DNA from 2 places in the Micromonospora sp. CA-249363 genome. Region 2 is predicted to be linked to the other one. Evidence: riboswitches for the same ligand, from Rfam matches in the RefSeq annotation. Region 2 holds a riboswitch; the other holds the start of a gene.
What was found. A riboswitch is a leader RNA that binds a small molecule or an ion and turns the genes downstream of it on or off. The one in region 2 is predicted to bind cobalamin.
Positions count from the first base shown of each region.

Region 1: linked by a shared signal. The riboswitch ahead of cobN (cobaltochelatase subunit CobN) and the one ahead of ACQPZK_RS12580 (ribonucleoside-diphosphate reductase subunit alpha) in region 2 are both predicted to bind cobalamin.

Region 1 is NZ_CP192020.1:3,464,736-3,475,867, forward strand. It holds gene ACQPZK_RS16040 (cobyrinate a,c-diamide synthase) at 1-524, opposite strand, end outside; gene cobO (cob(I)yrinic acid a,c-diamide adenosyltransferase) at 518-1,129, opposite strand; gene ACQPZK_RS16050 (VWA domain-containing protein) at 1,206-3,569, opposite strand; gene cobN (cobaltochelatase subunit CobN) at 3,566-7,234, opposite strand; cobalamin riboswitch at 7,516-7,692, opposite strand; gene ACQPZK_RS16060 (hypothetical protein) at 8,012-8,347, opposite strand; gene ACQPZK_RS16065 (RNA polymerase sigma factor) at 8,510-9,049, shown strand; gene ACQPZK_RS16070 (hypothetical protein) at 9,042-9,776, shown strand; gene ACQPZK_RS16075 (hypothetical protein) at 9,840-10,355, shown strand; gene helR (RNA polymerase recycling motor ATPase HelR) at 10,480-11,132, shown strand, end outside.
Region 2 is NZ_CP192020.1:2,744,231-2,755,362, forward strand. It holds gene ACQPZK_RS12560 (GH92 family glycosyl hydrolase) at 1-526, shown strand, start outside; gene ACQPZK_RS12565 (histidine phosphatase family protein) at 660-1,256, opposite strand; gene ACQPZK_RS12570 (CbtA family protein) at 1,253-2,017, opposite strand; gene ACQPZK_RS12575 (CbtB domain-containing protein) at 2,008-2,211, opposite strand; cobalamin riboswitch at 2,247-2,386, opposite strand; cobalamin riboswitch at 2,529-2,742, shown strand; gene ACQPZK_RS12580 (ribonucleoside-diphosphate reductase subunit alpha) at 2,936-5,254, shown strand; gene ACQPZK_RS12585 (ribonucleotide-diphosphate reductase subunit beta) at 5,308-6,303, shown strand; gene ACQPZK_RS12590 (family 43 glycosylhydrolase) at 6,455-8,269, opposite strand; gene ACQPZK_RS12595 (FadR/GntR family transcriptional regulator) at 8,679-9,449, opposite strand; gene ACQPZK_RS12600 (ABC transporter substrate-binding protein) at 9,600-10,868, shown strand; gene ACQPZK_RS12605 (carbohydrate ABC transporter permease) at 10,873-11,132, shown strand, end outside.

The DNA of each region.
Region 1 (11,132 bases), 720 kb from region 2:
AGAGCGTCGCGCAGCAGCGTCTCGTGCCGGGGTGAGCCGACCCGGTTGAGGATCACGCCGCCGATCCGCACGGCGGGGTCGAACGCGGCCATGCCGAGGGTCAGCGCGGCGGCCGAGCGGCCCTGCGCGGTGGTGTCCAGCACCAGCAGCACGGGCGCGTCGACGAGCCGGGCGACGTGTGCCGTGGAGGCGAAGTCGCGGCGGCCCACCGCGCCGTCGTGCAGGCCCATGACGCCCTCCACCACGGCGATGTCGGCGGGCGTGGGGACGCTCGCGCCGTGCCGCAGCAGGGCGGCGATCCGCTCGGGCCCGACCAGGAACGGGTCGAGGTTGCGGCCGGGCCGCCCGGCGGCGAGGGCGTGGTAGCCGGGGTCGATGTAGTCCGGGCCTACCTTGTGCGGGCTGACCGCCAGGCCGCGCCGGCGCAGGGCGGCGAGCAGCCCGGTGGCGACGGTCGTCTTGCCGTGGCCGCTGGCCGGCGCGGCGACCACCACCCGGGGCAGCGACAACGGTGTGCTCACCACTCGATGCCCTTCTGGCCCTTCTGGCCGGCGTCCATCGGGTGCTTGACCTTGGTCAGCTCGGCCACCAGGTCGGCGGCGGCGACCAGGCGCGGGTCGGCGTCGCGCCCGGTGATGACGACGTGCTGGAAGCCGGGGCGGTCGGCGAGGGTGGCGACGACCTCGTCGACGTCCACCCAGCCCCACTTCATCGGGTAGGTGAACTCGTCCAGCACGTACAGCCCGTAGCGCTCGGTGGCCAGGTCACGCTGGATCTGCCGCCACCCCTCCAGGGCGTCGGCGGCGTGGTCGGCCTCGCCGCCGCGCTGGATCCAGGACCAGCCCTCACCCATCTTGTGCCAGGCGACCGGCGCGCCCTGGCCGGTACGCTCGTGCACCTCGCCGAGCGCCCGGAAGGCGTTCTCCTCCCCCACCCGCCACTTGGCGCTCTTGACGAACTGGAACACGCCGACCGGCAGGCCGGCCGTCCAGGCCCGCAGCGCCAACCCGAAGGCGGCCGTCGACTTCCCCTTCATCTGCCCGGTGTGGACGATGACGAGCGGCCGGTGCCGCCGCTGCCGGGTGGTCAACCCGTCAGCGGGCACGGACGTCGGTTGTCCCTGCGGCATCAGCCCATCCCCCGTCCCGTGTCCAGCTGTCCCGCGATCTTGCAGTTTCTGTTGACCATTTGTGTCCTTGAGTCCTTTATGCCGCGACAGAAACTGCAAGATCGCGGGGGTGGGGGTGGGGGTGGGGGTGGGTCAGGGTTGCGAGGGGGTGTACGGGTGCGGTGAGCTGGGTTGCCAGGCGGGTGGCCAGGTTGAGGCGGATCGGGCCGGTCTCGCAGTCGACGACCACGCAGGGGGCTCCGGTTGCCGCCAGTACTCGGGCCGCCGCTGCTGCGCGGTCCAGCGGGCGGGTTCCGGCGGTGGCTCTGCCGTCGGTGACGATGAGGACCAGGGGGCGGCGCTTCGGATCGCGCAGGCGCTCCACGCGCAGCAGATCGGCGGCGGCCAGCAGGCCCTCGGCCAGTGGCGTCCGCCCGCCGGTCGGCAGTTCGGCCAACCGGGTCGACGCGGCCAGCACCGAGGAGGTGGCCGGCAGCAGCGTCCGCGCGCCGGCGCCCCGGAAGGCGATCACCGCGACCTTGTCCCGGCGCTGGTACGCGTCGGTGAGCAGAGCGAGGACCGCGTCCTTCACGGTGACCATCCGCTGCCGCGCGCCCATCGACCCGCTGGCGTCCACCACGAACAGCACGAGATTGCCCTCGCGCCCCTCCCGGACCGCCTCGCGCACGTCGTCCGGGCGCAGTCGCAGCGGACCGGTGAGCCTCCCTCGCGCCGCCTGGTGCGGCGCGGCGGCACGGATGGTGGCCGGCAGGTGCAGCGCGCCGACCCGGCCCGCCGGAATGCGCGCGCTGGTCGTCCGCCCGCGCCCGGTACGGGCGCGCGACCGCCGGCCGGGCACCCCGTCACCGACGCCGGGCGCGGTGAGCAGCCGGGCCCGCAGGCCAGCCCGGGGTACGGCCACCGCCCCGCCGTTCCAGTCCCGATCGTCGCCGCCGTCGCTCGGCCCCGCGTCTCCGGGCCGTCGACGCGGCCTGCCTCTGCCGTCGGCCTGCGATCGGTCGGAGGGCCTGCCCGCGCCGGCGTCGCCGACCTGCGGCTCGGGACCGTCGCCGCGCTCGCCCCCGCCGGTGCCGCGCTCGCCCCCGCCGGTGCCGCGCTCGTCCCCGCCGGTGGAGCTGTGTCGTTCCGGGCCGCCGGTCGGGTCGGGGGCGGCACCACCACGGCCACGAGCGTCCGGTCCGTACCCATCGGAACGGTGACCACCGCCCGGGCCGCTGCCCTCACCGCCCGGGTCGCCCGCACCGCCGGCACTGCTGCCCGGGCCGCCACCGTCCGGGCCGCCGCCTCCGCGGTCCGGGCCGTCGGGGCGCGGGCCGGCGGGGCCGCCGTCGTGCGGGCCGCCGTCGTCGTCCGGGTCGTCCGGGTGGGCGTCCTGGGCCCGTTGCAGCGCCTCGTCGAGGCGCTTCTCGTCGAGCCCCGGCGTGTCGAACGGGTCGCGGCGACGGCGGTGCGGCAGCGCCAGCCGGGCCGCCACCCGAACGTCGTCGCCGGTGACCCGGTCCCGCCCCTGCCAGGCGGCGTGGGCGAGAGCGGTTCGGGCGGTGACGATGTCGGCGCGCATCCCGTCCACGTCGAACGCCGCGCACACTTCGGCGATCTGCCGCAGCGCGGAGTCCGGCAGGCGTACCCCGGGAAGCCGGCGGCGGGCGGCGGCCACCTGGGCGGCGATCTCGGTGTCGGCGTCGGCCCACCGGGCGGCGAATCCGGCCGGGTCGGCGTCGGCGGCGAGCCGACGGCGGACCACCTCCACCCGGATCTCCGGGTCCCGGCTGGCGTTCACCTCCACGGTCAGCCCGAACCGGTCGAGGAGCTGCGGACGCAGTTCCCCCTCCTCCGGGTTCATGGTGCCGACCAGCAGGAACCGGGCGGCGTGACTGACCGAGACGCCCTCGCGCTCGACGTGACTACGGCCCATCGCCGCCGCGTCGAGCAGCAGGTCGACCAGGTGGTCGTGCAGCAGGTTGACCTCGTCCACGTAGAGCACGCCCCGGTGCGCGGCGGCGAGCAGACCCGGTTCGAAGGCGCGTACGCCCTCGCCGAGCGCCTTCTCCAGGTCCAGCGACCCGACCACCCGGTCCTCGGCGGCGCCGACCGGCAGCTCGACGAGGCGCGCCGGGTGGGTCTCGGCGGCCGACCCCTGCGGGTGCGGCCCGTCCGGGCAGGCCGGATCGGGCTCGGTCGGATCGCACCCGAAGCGGCAGCCGGCCACCCGGCGTACCGGGGGAAGCAGCGCGGCGAGCGCGCGGACGGCGGTGGACTTGGCGGTGCCCTTCTCGCCCCGGACGAGGACGCCGCCGATCGCCGGGGAGACGGCGTTGAGCAGCAGTGCCAGCCGCATGTCGGCCATGCCGAGCACGGCGCTGAACGGGTACGTGGGCACTGGGCCTTCTTTCGTTCGCGACTGCGGGGCTCGCAAAACCGGCTCACTCCTCGCGCTCACACCCGGTCCTCCAGGTCGCCCTCGCTGGCCAGGTACGTGTCGCGGAGGCGGTCCAGGGTGGCCGGCTCGGGCTTGGCCCACAGCCCCCGGTCGGCGGCCTCCAACAGTCGCTCGGTGATGCCGCGCAGCGCCCACGGGTTGGACTGCTCCAGGAACTCCCGGGTGGTGTCGTCGAAGAGGTACGCGGCGGCCAGGTGCTCGTACATCCAGTCGTCGACGACACCTGCCGTGGCGTCGTAGCCGAACAGGTAGTCCACGGTGGCCGCCAGCTCGAACGCGCCCTTGTAGCCGTGCCGACGCATGGCGGCGATCCACTTCGGGTTGACCACCCGGGCCCGGAACACCCGCCGGGTCTCCTCGCCCAGCGTGCGGGTCCGCACGTCGTGCGGCATCGCCGAGTCGCCCACGTACGCCGCCGGTGACGTGCCGGTGAGGTGGCGGACCATCGCAACCATCCCGCCGTGGTACTGGAAGTAGTCGTCCGAGTCGACGATGTCGTGCTCGCGGGTGTCCTGGTTCTTCACCGCCACGGCGATGCGTGCGAACGAACGCTCCATGTCGGCGCGCGCCTCCCGCCCGTCCAGGCCCCGGCCGTACGCGTAGCCGCCCCAGACCGCGTACACCTCGGCCAGGTCGGCGTCGGTGCGCCAGGTCCGGGCGTCGATCAGCGGCAGCAGGCCCGCGCCGTACGCGCCGGGCTTGGAGCCGAAGATGCGGGCGGTGGCCCGCCGCTCGTCGCCGTGCTCGGCGAGGTCGGCGGTGACGTGCGCCCGCAGGTAGTTCTCCTCGTCCGGCTCGTCGAGCGCGGCGACCTGCCGTACGGCGTCGTCGAGCAGCGCCACCACGTGCGGGAACGCGTCCCGGAAGAAGCCGGAGATGCGCACCGTGACGTCGACCCGGGGCCGGCCCAGCTCGGCGGTCGGCACCACCTCGACGCCGGTGACCCGCCGGGACCGGTCGTCCCACACCGGCCGGCAGCCCAGCAGCGCGAGCACCTCGGCGATGTCGTCGCCCTGGGTGCGCATCGCGCTGGTGCCCCACACGGTCAACCCCACCGAGCGGGGGTACGCGCCGGTGTCGGCGAGGTGCCGGGCCAGCAGCGAGTCGGCCAGGGCCACGCCGACGTCCCAGGCGTTGCGGCTGGGGATGGCCTTCGGGTCGACGGAGTAGAAGTTCCGGCCGGTGGGCAGCACGTTGACCAGGCCCCGGGTGGGCGAGCCGGACGGGCCGGGCGGCACGAAACGACCGTCGAGCGCGCCGAGGGTGTTGCGCAGCTCGTCGGTGGTGCGCTCCAGCCGGGGCACCAGCTCGGTGGCGGCGAAGCGCAGCACCGCGGCGGCGTCCGGAATCGGCTGGCCGGCCACCTCGGCGACGACCGTGTCGGCGGCGTCGACGGCCCAGCCGAGGGTCTCCATGCCGACGACCAACCGGCGCGCGAGTCCCTCGATGAGGTCGATCGCGTCGGCTGCGGTGCCGGCCGGCCCGTCCACCGCGTCGGTCAACGCGGCGGGCACGGCGATCCGCTGTCCCGGTGCCGCGAGCAGCGCCTGCTCGTCGAGGGCGTACGCGGCGGCGAGGGCCTGCCGCAGGCCGGGCAGGGCCTGCGCGCCGCCCCAGATCTGCGGGGCGCGCAGCACCGCGAGGACCAGGTTGACCCGCGGCTCGCCGGTGGGCGCGTCGGCGAGGATGTGCAGCCCGTCGCGGATCTGCACGTCCTTGACCTCGCACAGGTAGCCGTCGAGGTGCAGCACGAAGTCGTCGAAGTCGTCCGCGTCGGGCATCGCCTCGGTGTGCAGGTCGTGGTGCAGCTCGGCGGCACGCACCAGGTCCCAGATCTGGGCCCGCACGGTGGGCACCTTGGCCGGGTCGAGCGCCTGCACGGTGGCGTACTCGTCCAGCAGTTGCTCCAGCTTGGCCAGGTCGCCGTACGTTTCGGCGCGGGCCATCGGCGGCACCAGGTGGTCGACGACCACGGCGTGCGCCCGCCGCTTGGCCTGGGTGCCCTCACCGGGGTCGTTGACGATGAACGGGTAGACCAGCGGCAGGTCCGCGAGGACGGCGTCGGGCGCGCAGTCGGCGGCCAGGCCGAGTCCCTTGCCCGGCAGCCACTCCAGGGTGCCGTGCTTGCCCAGGTGCACCACGGCGTCCGCGCCGAAGCCGCCGTCCGAGACCGGAGCGGCGAGCCAGCGGTACGCGGCCAGGTAGTGGTGGCTCGGCGGCAGGTCCGGGTCGTGGTAGATGGCGATCGGGTTCTCCCCGAAACCACGTGGCGGTTGGATCAGCAGCGCCACGTTGCCGAAGCGCAGCCCGGCCAGCACGATGTCACCGCCCTCGGTGTACAGCTCGCCGGGCGGCTCACCCCAGTGCTCCCGCATCCGCGCGCGCAGCTCGACCGGGATCTGCTCGAACCACCGCCGGTACGTCTCCCCGGGCACCCGCGCCTCGGCGGCCGCCAACTGCTCCGGCGTGAGCCACTCCACGTCGTGCCCACCTGCGGCGATCAACGCGTGGATCAACGCGTCACCGTCCGTGGGCGGCGGCGCGTGGCCCAGGTCGTAGCCGGCCTCGGCGAGCGCGGCGAACAGCCGGACCGCCGAAGCCGGGGTGTCCAGCCCGACGGCGTTGCCGACCCGGGAATGCTTGGTGGGGTACGAGCTGAGCACCACGGCGATCCGCTTGTCGGCGTTCGGCACGTACCGCAGCCGGGCGTGCCGCACCGCGATGCCGGCGACGCGGGCGGCCCGCTCGGGGTCGGCGACGTATACCGAGAGACCGTCGGCGTCGACCTGCTTGAACGAGAACGGCACGGTGACGATCCGGCCGTCGAACTCGGGGATGGCCACCTGCATCGCCGCGTCCAACGGGGACAGTCCGGCGTCGCTGCCGGCCCACTGCTCGCGTGTGCTGGTCAGGCAGAGCGCCTGGATGACCGGCACGTCCAGGGCGGCGAGCGCGCCGACGTCCCAGGCGTCCTCGTCGCCGCCCGAGGAGGCGTCCGCCGCGACCGCGCCACCGGCCGCGAGGACGGTGACCAGCAACGCGTCGCAGCGGGCGAAGAGCCCGAGCGGGCCGGCGCCGGCGGTCAGCCCGCGCAGCGAACCGCAGAAGATCGGCAGCGGGTTGCCGCCGGCCGCGCGCACCGCCTCGGCCAGCACGTCGACGAACGCGGTATTGCCGGCCAGGGCGTGCGCCCGGTAGAAGACGATCCCGATGGTGGGCCGATCCGGTTCGGTGGGGTACTCACCGTGCACGCCGTACGACGGGGTCGGCGCGGGCGGGGCGAATCCCTCGCCGGTGAGCAGGACCGTGTCGGAGAGGAACCGGGCCAGCTCCCCCAGGTTGTCCGGCCCACCCTCGACCAGGTACGCGAGGGCCTGGGCGACCACCCCGGACGGCACCGTGGAGACCGCCATCAGCTCCGCGTCGGGCAGCGCCTCGCCGCCGAGCACGACCGTGGGCACGCCGCTCGCGAGCACCGCGGCGAGGCCGTCCGGCCACGCCTGCCGTCCCCCGAGCAGGCGTACGACGGCGAGGCCGACCCCGTCCAGCAGGGCGGGCACCTCGCCGGCCGCCACGCGGGCGGGGTTGGCGAGCCGGTAGTCGGCGTCGCTGGCACGGGCGGCCAGCAGGTCGGTGTCGGCGGTGGAGAGCAGCAGAATGCGCACGGCAGGCTCCGGACGGTAACGTCAGCGCGTTCGCGGAGGCGATTCGGCGACGACGTGGGGTGAGCGCGGGGTTCAGGGGGCGCCGCGGCCCGGACCGCTCACCGGCACGGGGCCGGCAGCGACGGGTGGCGTGGCGCGGAACTCAGCGGGAAACGGAGTCGATGCCGATCGCGGCGACAGCACGGCCGCAGTGCGGGAGACGGCAGCGGTGCGGAAGACGGCTGCGGCCGTCGATGGTGGAGACGCCAAGCGTCATCGGGTCCTCCTCGGGTGTCCACGCCCTGGGGTACGTCCCGACGGCCGAAGTATCCTGGCTTCCGGATCGACGCTCTCCCCCGGCCTTCCAACCGCAGACACACGGTCGTGACTCACGAGGGGGGATCACTCCCCGGTGACAGTGGCGGGACCGCGTCGGATTCGCACCGACTTCCTTCACTGCCGTCAGGCCGCGAATGCTGCCACACCGCCGAGCCGCCGGTCAACGCCGCCCCGACCCGCCGGGCGGGTGTGACGCGGCGACGGATCGGCGGGTGACGCGGCGACGGATCGGCACACCGCGATGCCCCCCCGGACCTGCACCCACGGTCCTTTGCTCTGCTTCCCCATAGGCGACACTGCGGCCCGCTGGCTGTCGCGTATAGGGAAGCAGAGCAAAGGACGCGTCACACGCCCTGGCCCGCGCGGTCGCTCAGCGTGGCGCCGCCCATCCGGCACGCTGGTCGGTCATCCCGGCCCGGCAGATCAGCGGGGACGCGGGGACGGTCTGACGCGGAGGGCTCAGCGGGCGTGGCGCTCCGGGTGTGCCCGATTCCACACCCGCATCCGCTCCGGGTAGCCGGTGCGGGCCGCCTCGTACAGCGGCACCGCGTGCTTGCGGGCGATGTCGCCGGCCGCACGGGGTGTGCCGGTGCGGCGACGGATCCACTCGCCGTCATGGGCGATCGCGACCACGGTGGTGTCGGTGGCGGTCGTCTCGGGTTCCAGGTAGAACTCCACGCCCCGCCGGCTGGTGACGAACGCCTCCAGCGCGGCGAGGTCCTCCCGGGTGGCCTCCCGGTCCAGCTTCGTCGGGGTCGCCTCGGCGCTTCGAGACCGCCGGTTGAACCAGCCCATGCCCAGCCCCTCTCCCTCGACTCCACTCCCAGTTCAGCACCGATTCCTGGCAACACGCTGGACGGCGGGTGGGAGAAATCTGACTCGTCCGGGGCGGAACCCGACGCGCGCGGGTGGTGTCATCAGTGCGAGTCCGACCGGAGGTTCCCCCTGGACGACGACGTGCTCGTCAGCCGCGCCCGATCCGGTGACCTGGAGGCGTACGACCTCCTGGTCGCCCGGCACACCGCGTCCGCGTACCGGACGGCGGTGCTGCTCGGTGCGGGTTCGGACTCCGAGGACGTCGTCCAGGAGGCGTTCGTGAAGGGCTACCGCAAGCTGTCCCGTTACCGGGGAGAGTCGTCCTTCCGCTCCTGGTTGCTGGCGATCGTCGCCAACGAGACCCGCAATCTGCACCGGTCCCGCTCCCGGCGGGACGGCCTGGTCCTGCGGGCGGCGGCGAATCCGCCACCGGAGATCGCCGAGGACGACGCCGTCGACGCGGTCCTGGCCGGCGAGCGTCGGGCGGCGCTGGTGGCGGCCCTGCGACAACTGCCGGTACGCGACCGCGAGGTGATCGTCTGCCGGTTCTTCCTCGATCTCGGCGAGCAGGAGACGGGCGTCCTGCTCAGCTGGCCCCGGGGAACGGTGAAGTCCCGTACCTCCCGGGCACTGGCGAAGCTGCGCGCCCTGCTCGCCGACGAGGAGGTGCGGCATGGATGACCTCGCCCGCGACGACCTCGAAGCGGAGCTGCGTGACCTCGGCGGCTGGCTGGACACGCCCGCCGCGCCGGACGTGACGGCGCGCGTGCACGACCGGCTCGTGGGGGGCGTACGCGGGTGGCGTCGGTGGCGTTCGGTGGCCGCGGCGGCGCTCGCGGCCCTGCTGGTCGCGGCGCTGCCGCCGACGCGCGCCGCCGTCGCCGACGCGGTCGGTGAGGTGCTGCGCTTCGCCGGCGTCGACATCGTCACGTCGTCCAGCCCGTCGCCGCCCGGGGACGAGCCGTCACCCCTGCCGTCGCTGCGGACGGTGGGGCTCGACGAGGCGCGGCGGGCCGTGCGCTTCCCGATCCGTGTCCCGGCCGCGCTCGGTCCGCCGGAGCGGGTGTCGGTCGCCGACCCCGACGGCACCGGCGCGTGCTGGGTCGCGACGCTGCTCTACGAGGGCGGCACGGTACGTCTCGACGCGTTCGACGGTCGCCTCGACCTGGCGTTCCACAAGCAGACGAGCCAGCCGGGAGCGGAGTGGACGCAGGTCGAGGGTGACTTCGCCATCTGGGTCGACGGTCCCCACGTGCTGTCCTACGTCGACCGTTCGGGTCAGATCCGCCGGGAGACCGCCCGACTCGCCGCGTCGACCCTGATCTGGGAACAGGCCGGCGTGACCTACCGGCTGGAGGGTGCGCGCAGCAAGGCCGTGGCGCTCGAGATCGCCCGTTCGCTCCCCTAGGAACCCGTGCGGCCCGGCCGGTGTCTCCAGACCGGGGCACATGTTGTTTCGGGAGGGAGCGCGATGGTCACCTGGGGCAGGTTTCTACTGGGGTCGGTTCTCCTGCTGGCCGGCTGCACGGCGAGTGGTCAGCCGGCGACGAATGCCGACGGCCCGGCCACGGCGTCGGTGAACACGGCGACCGGCTGCGCGGCGCGCGTCGAGACCGGGTCACTGCCCGACTGGGCGGACGAGGGGTTCCACGGGGACACCCGCGCGCCGCACGTCTTCGGCGCACGGGGCGAGATCGTGGCGGTGCTGTTCGGCAACCCGCTCGCGCAGGTCCGATCGGACGGGTCGAACAACAAGATCCTCTGGGTGGCCCGGCCCGCGACGACCTCGCCGGCCCCGGGGGCGTCGACCACGCTGGAGATCACCGCGACGCTGGACGGCACCGACACGACAGTGACCCACGAGGTCGCCGGCGGGCCGGGGCCGTCGATCATCGACATGCCCGAGGCGGGGTGCTGGCATCTCGATCTGCGGTGGGCCGGGCGTACCGACACGATGGATCTCGTCTACGCCGATCGGAAGCCGTGAGGACGGGGACAACCCTTCCGCCATATCCAACATATACCGCATGGGGGGACTTGCGGCAAGGCCCCCGCTGTGCCGCAGAATGGCCCGTCCAAGGCCATGACCTGCGGAAACGGGAGCCATGCAGATGAACGTGTCGTCGTCGGCGGCCAGTGTGTTCGACCTGCCGGAGAACCTCGCCGCCAAGGCCGACCCGGCGCTCGTCGCCCGGGACGAGCAGCACTTCGCCGTGATCGCGACGAGCCTTCAGCGGTCCGTCGCGGACCTGTCCGACCGCCTCGACGCCGAGCGTCGGGCGCCCGCCGGCAAGGGGCGGCAGGCGGTCGTCCGGGATGAGGAGGTCCGGCGGCTGACCGCCCGCCTGCGCGCGCTGCGTCGTTTCGGCCTGGACCTGTGCCTCGGCCGCATCGTGCACGCGGACGACCCCGATCCCGTCTACATCGGACGGTTCGGCCTCAGCGACGGCGACGGCCGCCGGCTGCTGCTCGACTGGCGCTCGCCGGCCGCCGCGCCGTTTTTCGGTGCGACCCACGCCAACCCGATGGGCCTCGCGAGCCGACGCCGGTACCGCTGGACCCTCGGTCGGATCAGCGACTACTGGGACGAGGTGTTCACCCCGGACGGGTTCGAGGGGCACGCCGCGCTGGACGACCAGTCGGCGTTCATCGCCAGCCTCGGCGGCAACCGCTCGGCGCGGATGCGCGACGTGCTCGGCACCATCCAGGCCGACCAGGACGCCATCATCCGGGCCGGATCACGCGGCGCGCTCGTCGTCGACGG
Region 2 (11,132 bases):
CGCCGCCGGCGACGCGGTCACGGTCGTCGGCAGCGGGTTCGCCGCCGGGGAGCGGGTGACGGTGGGCCTCGCGGTTGCCGCCACCCGCGAGGTGACGGTCTCGGCGTCCGCGACGGGCACGGTCCGCGCGACCGTCGCGACCTCCGGGGACACGCCACCGGGGCGGTACGCCGTCCGCGCCACCGGCGCGTCCTCCGGCACGCCGGCGACGGCAACCGTGCAGGTGACCGCGGGTACGGCGGATCCGGCCTACCAGCCGCGCCTGTCGCTGCCCACGCCGTCCGCGCCGCGTGGCACGTCGATCACGGTCGACGGCTCCGGCTTCGCGCCGAACGAGGCGATCACGGTCAGCCTCGGCGACGGGCGTCGGGTCGGCACGGTACACGCGAACGGTGACGGCATCGTCGCCGGCGGGACCGTCGGCGTCCCGGATGCGACGGAGCCCGGGGCCACCAGCGTGACGCTGTCCGGGTCCCGTTCGAAGGCGACGGTGTCCCGACCGTTCACGGTCACCGGCACGAAGTAGGCGGGGAGCACATCAGTCGGGCGGGTCGTGGAACACGGCCCGCCCGACATCCGTTCCGGGCCCGCCCGACCGGCGGCCCCGGCTCGCTGCCCCGGATCCGGGGCAGCTCTAGAGGAGCCGCGGTAGGCCCTCGTCACCAGTCCGCCGGTGCCGGTGCCGCGTCCAGGCGGAGCTGCCACCGTGGACCGTGGTCGGTGAGTCGGACGACGGCCAGTGGCGCGACGTCGAACTGCCGGTACGCCGCCAGTGGCAGATCCAGGGCGTGCACGAGCGCGACCCGGATCACGAGCGGGTGCGTGACGGCAGTGACCCGTCGACCGGCGCCGCGCTGCGCGTCCAGCCACCGACCGACGCGCCGGCGCAGCGCGACGACCGACTCACCGCCGTGTGGCGCCGCGTCCGGCGCAGACAGCCACTCGCGCAGCCCGTCCGGTCGCGACGCGGCGATCTCCGCCAGGGACCGCCCGGTCCAGTCGCCGTAGTCGCAGTCGGTCAGCGCCGTCTCGACGGTGGGCGCGAGGCCGAGAGCGTGGGCGGTCTCCACGGCCGCCGCCGCGGGGCTGGACAGGCACGCCACGGCGTGACCCTGTCGCCGGCCCGTACCAGCGGGGGACAGGGCGAGGGCGGCGCGCCGGCCGCCCTCGTCCAGACTGTCGTCCCCGCCGAACCGGGCCTGCCGCAGGGCGGCGGTGTGACCGTGGGCGACCAGCCGCAGACTGGTGGCGCTCACCCCGCCAGTCGTGCGTCGGCGACCACGCGCTGGCGGTGCGTCAGGGCGGCGAAGAGCAGGCCGATCCCGGTCCACAGCACCACCTGGGTGCCGAGCGAGGCGAGGCGGAAGCTCCACAGCAGCGTCGCCGGGAAGTCGCCGGGGACCTCCTGGAACGACGGCAGCACCACGTACGACACGACGGTGACCAGCAGGAACCCGCCGACCGCCGCGCTGACGCGCAGCCACACCGGGGCGCGCTCGCCGACCGACCGGTAGCCCAGCGAACCGGACCAGACCGCCACCAGGCCGAGCACCACCATCAGCAGGTAGGTGACCGTGCGCTGGTTGATGGTGGCCGGGTCGCCGATGGCCGGCGGATTCGGCGGGTACTTGAGGAACGGCACGATCACCGCGCCGAGCAGCGCGCCACCGGCCAGCAGCAGCCCGGACCGCCCGTCGTCGGCGGTCCGCCGACGACGGCTGAGCAGGACGTACGCGCTGGCCAGCAGACCGCCCATCGCGGCGCCGAAGAGGCCGGTGGCCAGGAACAGGCCGCCGCGCTGGCCGTTGCGGCCGACCAGGGCGTCCTCGCCGTGCTGGTGCCCGTCGGCGACGGGCTCGGCGTGTGTGGCCGCCTCCTCGATGGCGATGGCCGCCTCGACGTGTGGCTCCCCGACGACGTAGGCGAACGTCCCGGCGAGGAGGCCGGCCACCAGGCCGGCGAGCAGCCCGCGCAGCAGGACCGAGACGAACGTGGGTGCGGTGCCCGTCAGTGGCACGGGACACCGAGCAGGTGCCGGCCGTCGTGCATCAGCTCGTGCAGGTACATCCCGCTGCGCGAGACGGCCCCCTGGTCGAAGGCGACGAGGTAGGTCAGCAGGGCGAGCGCGGCGACGGTGGCCAGTACCGTCCACAGGAGACGGGTCGGGACAGCGGGGTGCGCCAGCGGCTGGCTGGACGTGGAGCTGGACATGCGTGGACGAACCTCCTCGGGGATGACGCGTCCCCATCGCAAGGCTGCGGACGACCGAGCGTCCTGGCTCGCGACCCCCGGGCTGGGGACCGCTCACAGTGGCGCGACCGCGCCGGATTCTCACCGGCTTCCCTCGCGTCGCCGCAGATAGTGGGTCGACCGTAGCGGTGCCGGTTCTCCTCGGTCAAGCCGATGACGACGGTCGGGGCGTCACCGTCCGCCGTCCGGCCCGAGTCGATCGACGAGGACCGTCACCGTCGACCGCGACACGCCCGAGACCGACATGTGGGGTGTGACAAACGTGCTCGCCCCTATATATGGTGTCGACCGCAGCTGGTTCGGCCGTTCCGAGTGAGTGGTCGAGGCAAGAGGGAACCCGGTGGAAATCCGGGACTGTCCCGCAGCGGTGAGTGGGAACGACCGCCGTCATCAGCACTGGGCCATCGGCCTGGGAAGCGACGGCCAGTAGGTGACCGGGTGGGCCCGGTCGCGCCCGCGAGTCCGAAGACCTGCCAGCGCGCCGCGTACCCGAACCCGGGCGCGCGGCGGTCCGAGGCCGCGCGGTACGGCTGACGCCACCTGACCCACGCCCGCGCGGCGTGGAGTCCGGCGGTGTCCGCCTCCTTGCGTCCGAGGGCCCTTGAGGTCTCGAACTCCCGAGGAGTGAGTGGTGACAGTCACCGAGGTGGTCCCGGTCAGCGGCGAGGCCGTGCGGCGGACGCCGATGCAGGTGCGCAAGCGCGACGGCGGCACCGAGGCCGTGGACGTGAACAAGATCGTCCGGGCGGTCGAGCGGTGGGCCGACGACCTGACCGACGTCGACCCGATGCGGGTGGCCACCCGTACGATCAGCGGCCTCTACGACGGCGCGACGACGGCCGAGCTGGACCGGCTGTCCATCCAGACGGCGGCCGAGATGATCGGCGCGGAGCCGCAGTACTCGCGCCTGGCCGCGCGGCTGTTGGCCGGCTACGTCGACAAGGAGGTGCGGCGGCAGGGCGTCACGTCGTTCAGCGCGGCGATCCGGGCCGGCCACGCCGAGGGTCTGATCGGTGACGAGACCGCCGCGTTCGTCGCCGCCCACGCGGAGACGTTCGACAACGCCGTCGACGCCGACGGCGACCGCCGCTTCGAGTACTTCGGCCTGCGCACCGTCTACGACCGGTACCTGCTGCGCCACCCCACCACCCGGTTGGTGCTGGAGACCCCGCAGTACTGGCTGCTGCGGGTGGCCTGCGGCCTGTCCCGTACGCCGCAGGAGGCGGTCGACTTCTACCGGCTGATGTCCAGCCTCGCCTATCTGCCCAGCTCGCCGACCCTGTTCAACTCCGGTACCCGGCACACCCAGATGTCCTCGTGCTACCTGGTGGACTCGCCCCGCGACGAGCTGGACTCGATCTACGCGCGGTACGCCCAGGTCGCCAACCTGTCCAAGTTCGCCGGTGGCATCGGCATCGCGTTCTCCCGGGTCCGGTCCCGGGGCGCGCTGATCCGGGCCACGAACGGGCAGTCCAACGGCATCGTGCCGTGGCTGCGTACGTTGGACGCGAGCGTCGCGGCGGTCAACCAGGGCGGCCGGCGCAAGGGCGCGGCCTGCGTCTACCTGGAGCCGTGGCACCCGGACATCGAGGAGTTCCTCCAGCTACGGGACAACACCGGCGAGGACGCCCGGCGTACGCACAACCTCAACCTGGCCAACTGGATCCCGGACGAGTTCATGCGCCGGGTCGAGGCCGACGAGATGTGGTCGTTGTTCGACCCGGACGAGGTGCCTGAGCTGCCGGACCTGTGGGGCGAGCGGTTCGACGCCGCGTACCGGGCCGCCGAGGCGCAGGGCCGCTACGTGCGGCAGCTGCCCGCCCGCGAGCTGTACGGGAAGATGATGCGGACCCTCGCCCAGACCGGCAACGGCTGGATGACCTTCAAGGACGCGGCCAACCGGCTGTGCAACCAGACGGCCGAGCCGGGCAACGTGGTGCACCTCTCCAACCTCTGCACCGAGATCATCGAGGTGTCCAGCGACGACGAGACCGCCGTGTGCAACCTCGGCTCGGTGAACGTCGCCGCCCACCTCACCGACGACGGCATCGACTGGGAACGGCTGCGCGCCACGGTCCGCACGGCGGTGACGTTCCTCGACCGGGTCATCGACATCAACTACTACCCGACCCCGCAGGCGGCGGCGAGCAACCCCCGTTGGCGGCCCGTCGGGCTCGGGTTGATGGGGTTGCAGGACGTGTTCTTCGCGTTGCGGCTGCCCTTCGACGCGCCGGCCGCGCGGGAGCTGTCCACGCGGATCAGCGAGGAGCTGTACCTGACCGCGCTGGAGACCTCCGCCGACCTGGCCCGCCGGTTCGGCGCACACCCGGCGTTCGCGCAGACGCGGGCCGCGCGGGGCGACCTGCAACCGGACCTGTGGGGTGTCGAGGGTACGCAGACCGCGCGCTGGACCGCGCTGCGCCAGCAGGTGCGGGAGTACGGGCTGCGCAACTCGCTGCTGGTGGCGGTCGCGCCCACCGCGACGATCGCCTCGATCGCCGGCTGCTACGAGTGCGTCGAGCCGCAGGTGTCCAACCTGTTCAAGCGCGAGACGCTGTCGGGGGAGTTCCTCCAGGTCAACACCGCTCTCGTACGCGAGTTGAAGGCCCGCGGCCTGTGGACCGAGCAGATCCGGTCGGCGATCAAGCGGGCCGAGGGGTCGGTGCAGTCGGTCGTGGAGCTGCCGGCCGAGGTGCGGGAGCTGTTCCGCACCGCGTGGGAGCTGCCGCAGCGCGCGTTGATCGACCTGGCCGCCGCCCGCGCGCCGTTCATCGACCAGTCCCAGTCGCTGAACCTGTTCCTGGCCTCGCCCACCATCGGCAAGCTCTCCTCGATGTACCTGTACGCCTGGAAGACCGGTCTGAAGACCACCTACTACCTGCGGTCCCGGCCGGCCACCCGCATCCAGCAGGCCACCGTCGCGGTCGTCGCGCCGTTGACGGGCGACGCCGAGGCGCTGGCCTGCTCGCTGGAGAACCCCGAGTCGTGCGAGGCGTGCCAGTGACCGTCGCCGACACCGTCACCACCGACAGCACCACCGACGCGAGGACCACGCACATGCTGCTCGACCCCGGGATGGACCTGACTCTCCGCCCGATGCGCTACCCGCACTTCTTCGACCGGTTCCGGGACGCCATCCGCAACACCTGGACGGTCGAGGAGGTCGACCTGCACGCCGACCTGGCCGACCTGGACCGGCTGTCGCCGGCCGAGCGGCACCTGGTCAGCCGGCTCGTCGCGTTCTTCGCGACCGGCGACACGATCGTCGCGAACAACCTGGTGCTCAACCTGTACCAGCACGTCAACAGCCCCGAAGGTCGGCTCTACCTGTCCCGGCAGCTGTTCGAGGAGGCCGTGCACGTCCAGTTCTACCTGAACCTGCTCGACACGTACGTCCCCGACGAGACCGAACGGTTCGGGGCCTTCGCCGCCATCGAGAACATTCCCTCGATCCGTCGCAAGGCCGAGTTCTGCTTCCGCTGGATCGACTCGCTGGGCGACCTGCGCGAGCTGCGCACCCGCGAGGACCGACGGGCGTTCCTGCTCAACCTGATCTGCTTCGCCGCCTGCATCGAGGGATTGTTCTTCTACGGCGCGTTCGCGTACGTCTACTTCCTGCGCTCGCGGGGTCTGCTGCACGGGCTTGCCTCGGGCACGAACTGGGTGTTCCGCGACGAGAGCATGCACATGGCGTTCGCGTTCGACGTCGTCGACACCGTACGCGCCGAGGAGCCGGACCTGTTCGACGACGACCTGGCCGACCAGGTCCGCCGCATGCTCACCGAGGCGGTCGAGTGCGAGGTCCAGTTCGCCGAGGACCTGGTGGGTCAGGGGGTGCCCGGTCTCGCCCTGACGGACATGCGCCAGTACCTCCAGCACGTCGCCGACCGCCGGCTCGCCCAGCTCGGAATCGCGCCGCACTACGGGTCGGCCAACCCGTTCGCCTTCATGGAGTTGCAGGACGTGCAGGAGCTGTCCAACTTCTTCGAGCGGCGGGTGTCGGCGTACCAGGTCGGGGTGACCGGCACGGTCGCCTTCGACGACGACTTCTAGAACCCCCACCCCACCCCCGGCCCCGCCCCGTCGATCATGAAGTTGGTGCTCCCTATCGGCGTGTCGGGGGCATTGCCTTCATGATCGACGTCGGCGGCGGACGGGGTGGGGATGGGGTGGGGGTGTTCTTGGGGGTGGGGAACGGAGGGGATCAGGCGGGGGCGCAGGTCGGGGTGATGGTGGGCGGGCTGGTCGAGGTGGTGGAGCTGAGGTAGCCGGCGGTGGTCGAGGATCCCGGCGCGAGCTGGCCGTTGTAGCTGGCGTTCGCGACGGTCACCTGGCTACCCGAGTGGGTGAGGGTGCCGTTCCAGACCTGGGACACCGTCTGCCCGCTGGCGAGCGTCCAGGTGACCCGCCAGCCGTTGAGCGCCGACGATCCGGAGTTGGTGACCGTTAGCCGCCCCTCGAAACCGCCCTGCCAGGTGTTCACCACGGTGTTGGTGACCGCGCAGGACGTTCCCGCCGGGCTCGTCGGCGTGGGCGTGGGAGTGGTCGTGGGCGTCGGGACGGGCGACGGCGTCGGGTCGGCGGTCGGGCTCGGCCTCGGGGTCGGGGTCGGGGTGGGCGTGGTGCCGTTGGCCTGGAACTGCCACCAGTTGAGGTTGAACAGCGTGCCGCTGCCGCCGGTGAACCGCAGGTACAGGTCCTGCGTGCCGGTGGCGCCGGAGACCGGGCAGGAGACGGTCTGCCAGGCCTGCCACCCACCGGTGCCGGGCGCCGTGCAGCTGCCCACCCGCGTGCCGGTGGGGCTGCCGAGGCGCAGTTCGACGGTGCCGCCGGACGTCGCCGAGGCGACCCGCGCGGAGAAGGACGTGGCGCCCGTACCGAAGGCGACGCCCTTGACCTTGATGTAGTCCCCGTTCTCGATCCATCCGACGTTCATCCCACCCTCGCTGGCGGGCTCGGTCTCGATGCCGGAGCCCCAGGCGATGGTCTCGGCCTCCTGCCGCACGTACGGGTTCAGCGTGCCGATCTGCGGCGCGCCCGTCGTGGTCATGTTGATCGTCGGGATGGTGCCGTTGGTGTTGTAGGTGAACTTCTCCACGGCCACCGAGCGGGTGTAACCGCCACCGCCCGGCAACGCGCCGTTGTGGTAGAAGAAGTACGAGCCGCCGTTGAAGTCGATGACTCCCGGGTGGTTGGTGAAGCTCGCGCCCTGGCGGGGCATGACCGTGCCGCGGTAGGTCCACGGGCCGATCGGGCCGGTGGCGGTCGAGTATCCGATGAACTCGGAGCAGCACTCCGCCGCGAACACGTTGTAGTAGATGCCGTTGCGCTTGTAGACCCAGGGGCCCTCCTCGTAGAGGGTGGGCCGGCTCGCGTTGCCGCTGCGGGTCCCGAACCCGGCGGTGGTGAGCGGGATCTTGGTGGCGCTGCCGCTGTAGGAGATCATGTCCGAGTTCAGCCGGACGTACCACAGGTTCGGGTTGCCCCAGTACAGGTAGGCCTGGCCGTCGTCGTCGACGAAGACCGTGGGGTCGATCTCGCCATTGCCGACCAGGGGACGGCCGATGGCGTCCCGGAACGGCCCGGTGGGGCTGTCGGCCACCGCGACGCCGATGGCCATCGAGTTGGTGGCCCGGGCGGTGACCGGCACGTACCAGTAGAACTTGCCGTTGCGGGCCACGACCTGACCCGCCCACGCGTTGGCGCTCGCCCAACTGAAGGTGGCGACGCTCAGTGGCGAGCCGTGGTCGGTCCAGTTGACCATGTCGGCCGACGACCACACCCGCCAGTCCTTCATGGTGAAGTACGTGGAGCCGTCCTCGTCGTGGCCGGTGTAGAGGTAGACCCGTCCGTTGTGGACCAGGGGCGCCGGGTCGGCCGTGTAGATGTGCTGGACTATGGGGTTGTCCGCGCGGGCGGCCGTGGCCGGCATCAGCGTCGAGACGAGCAGCAGGCTCGCGAGCCAGGCGAGGCCGCGCCGGAGCCGGTTCGTGGTCCGCGGTGGCGGTGTGGGGCGCATCGGTACCTCCAGGGTGGGTCACGACGGGCGGGCGGCTCGCCGCGTGCGCTGGCGGCGTGTCGCGGGTGTCGTCGCGGGTCGCTCGGGGGTGGGGCTGCGGCGGTGCCGCGAGCACGGCAGGAGGGGGGCGCGTGTCCACCCGTGGCACCCGCGTGCGGCGGCCCGCCGTACGTCGACGGCGGTGGTCAACGTCCCTGAGGGGAGGCCCGGTCACCCACCAGTGGGCGTTGGTCATGCACCGCTCCATCGACCTCAGTGGATCGGGTGGAGCGGTGAAGCGTGCCCTTCGCCTCTGCGGCCCGAGGGTAGTCTGTTATCGCTAACATTCTCAAGCGATGGACGGACCTGGATTTCGCACCGGTGTCACGGGCGGGTCGTCGTGGGGTCGTACCAGGGGTCGACGAAGCGGTCAGCGCTGCAGTCGGGTCGGGCTCCCCGGGCCGCTGCGGCGCACGAGCCACGCCTCCGTGATGTGCGTGAACATCGCCTGTGCGGCACCGTCCGGGTCGTGGGCGGCGATGCGTTCGTAGATGCGCCGGTGCCCCTGGTTCGACGCCACGCACATGGCCCGCTCGGGCTGGCCCATGTACCGGGCGGTGTTGACGACCTGACTCTCCAGGGACCGGACGACGCCCCGGGCGATGCGGTTCCCGGACGCCTGCATGACCGTGTCGTGGAAGGCGCGGTCGTGCTCCTGGTAGGTCACGTGGTCGTCGACCAGCTCGTCCATACGGTCCACGAGGGCGCGCAGCCGGTCGATCGTCGTGTCGTCGGCGAGGCGGGCGGCAACGTTCGCCATGTCGGACTCCAGCACCCGGCGGGTCACCACCAGGTCGTCCAGGATCGCCAGGGTGTCGTCCTCGGCGATGGTCGCCGCGAGGACGAGCTCGTCGAGCATGTCCCACGACGAGGGCGGGGTGACGAGCGTTCCGCTGCCCTGGCGGACCTGCACGAGCCCCTTCTCCTGCAGGATCTTCACCGCTTCCCGGATGACCGTCCGGCTCACCGAGAAGGTCTCGCAGAGCACCGGCTCGGGGGGTAGCGGCGTGCCCGAGGGATGCGCTCCCTGGACGATGCGGGTCACCAACTCGGCCGTGATCGCCTGAGCCAGATTCGTCGGGCGACGCGTCCAGGTCGGCGTCGCCGCGCCGTTGACGGCCGACCGGTTCGATGTCGTCACGTTCACCTCCGCGTAGCCGCGGGAGCGGGCCCACGAGTCCGCCCCAGTGTACGGGCAACCGTTGACGTCAGACGTCATACGAGTTACGTTCTCGTCAATCTTGCATCGACGGCCGTTCCCAGGCCACTCCCCATATGAAGGTGAGCAACGATGAAGCAACGAGCAGTGTGGTCCGCGGTCCTCGTTGCAGGGCTGGCCCTGACAGGCTGTGGAAGCGCGACAGGTTCGGGTTCATCGTCCGGAGGCTCGGACAAGAAGCTGGTCGTCTGGGACTGGAAGTCCGGCGAGGCCAGCTCCGCCCAGTACGTGGAGAAGGCCAAGGCCGACTTCGCCAAGAAGCACAAGGACGTCGAGGTCGAGTTCGTCGCCCAGCCGTTCGACCAGTACTACACGCTGCTCGGCGCGGCCATCCAGGCGGGCAAGGGGCCGGACGTCATCCTGTTCAACGGTGGCGGCCAGATCCGCGACCGGGTGGACTCGCTCCAGCCGCTGGACGAGTACGTGGGCGAGGACCGGCAGCGGCTGGCCGGCTGGGAGGCGTTCGCCAAGGCGGGCAAGACCTACGCCGCCCCGGTGACGCTCCAGGGTCATCCGATCTACTACAACAAGACGCTCTACGAGAAGGCCGGCCTCGACCCGGCGAAGCCCGCCACGACGTGGCAGGAGTTCGTCGCCAACTGCGGTGTCATCACCAAGCAGACCGGCGCCAAGTGCTTCTCCGTCGGCAACAAGGAGGGCTACGGCATCCAGTTCTTCCTGTCGGCCATGGCGTCGGGCGTCCTGACCCCGCAGGAGTACGACAACTGGATCGCCGGCAAGCGCGACTGGAACTCGCCGAACGTCAAGCGGCTCTTCGAGCTGTGGAAGGAGACCGGCGCCACCAAGCTGAACAACGACGGCGCCAACTCCACCGCCCTGTTCAACGACGCGTTCGCCGTCTTCCAGTCCGGCAAGGCCGCCCACATGATCGGCCTCATGTCGGACATCGGGCACTGGAAGGACTTCAACGAGTTCATCACGCCCGAGAAGCTCGGCGTGATGATGGCGCCGACGGTGACCAGCGGCGTGACCCCCAGCCTGCCGTACGACGGTGGCATCGGTTACGCGGTCGCCAAGTGGACCAAGGACCCGAAGGTGGCCGCCGACCTGGTGCGCTCGCTGACCTCCACCGAGGCGCTGAAGGCGTTCTACGCCAACGCGGGCGCGATCACCGCGGACACCACCATCGACGTGTCCGCGGGTGGCCCGGCCGTCACCACGATCGTCGGCGCGCTCAAGACCGGCAAGCCGGCGGCGCACGTGGCGCTCTCCTCGAAGTCGCTCGACCTGATGGGCCGCCTCTCGCAGCAGTTGCTCAGCGGCTCGATCAGCGTGGACGAGGTCGTGAAGCAGATGGCCGCCTCGGACACGGCGGGCTGATCTCGTGACGATCGGCAACTCGCTCCCGCCGGTCCGCTCGGCTTCGGCCGGGCGGGCCGGCGGGGTCCCGCCCGCCGCGCCGCCGCCGCGCGACCGCGCCGTTTCCCGGCGCGCCGCCGGCGGCCGTCGCGCCGAAAAACTGGCGCCCTTCGTGCTGGTCGCCCCGGCCGTCCTGATCCTCGTGCTGCTGCGGCTGTATCCGTTGGCCCTGGGGGTCAACTTCTCGTTCACCGGCGACGGCGACCGGGACGGGGCGATGGTCGG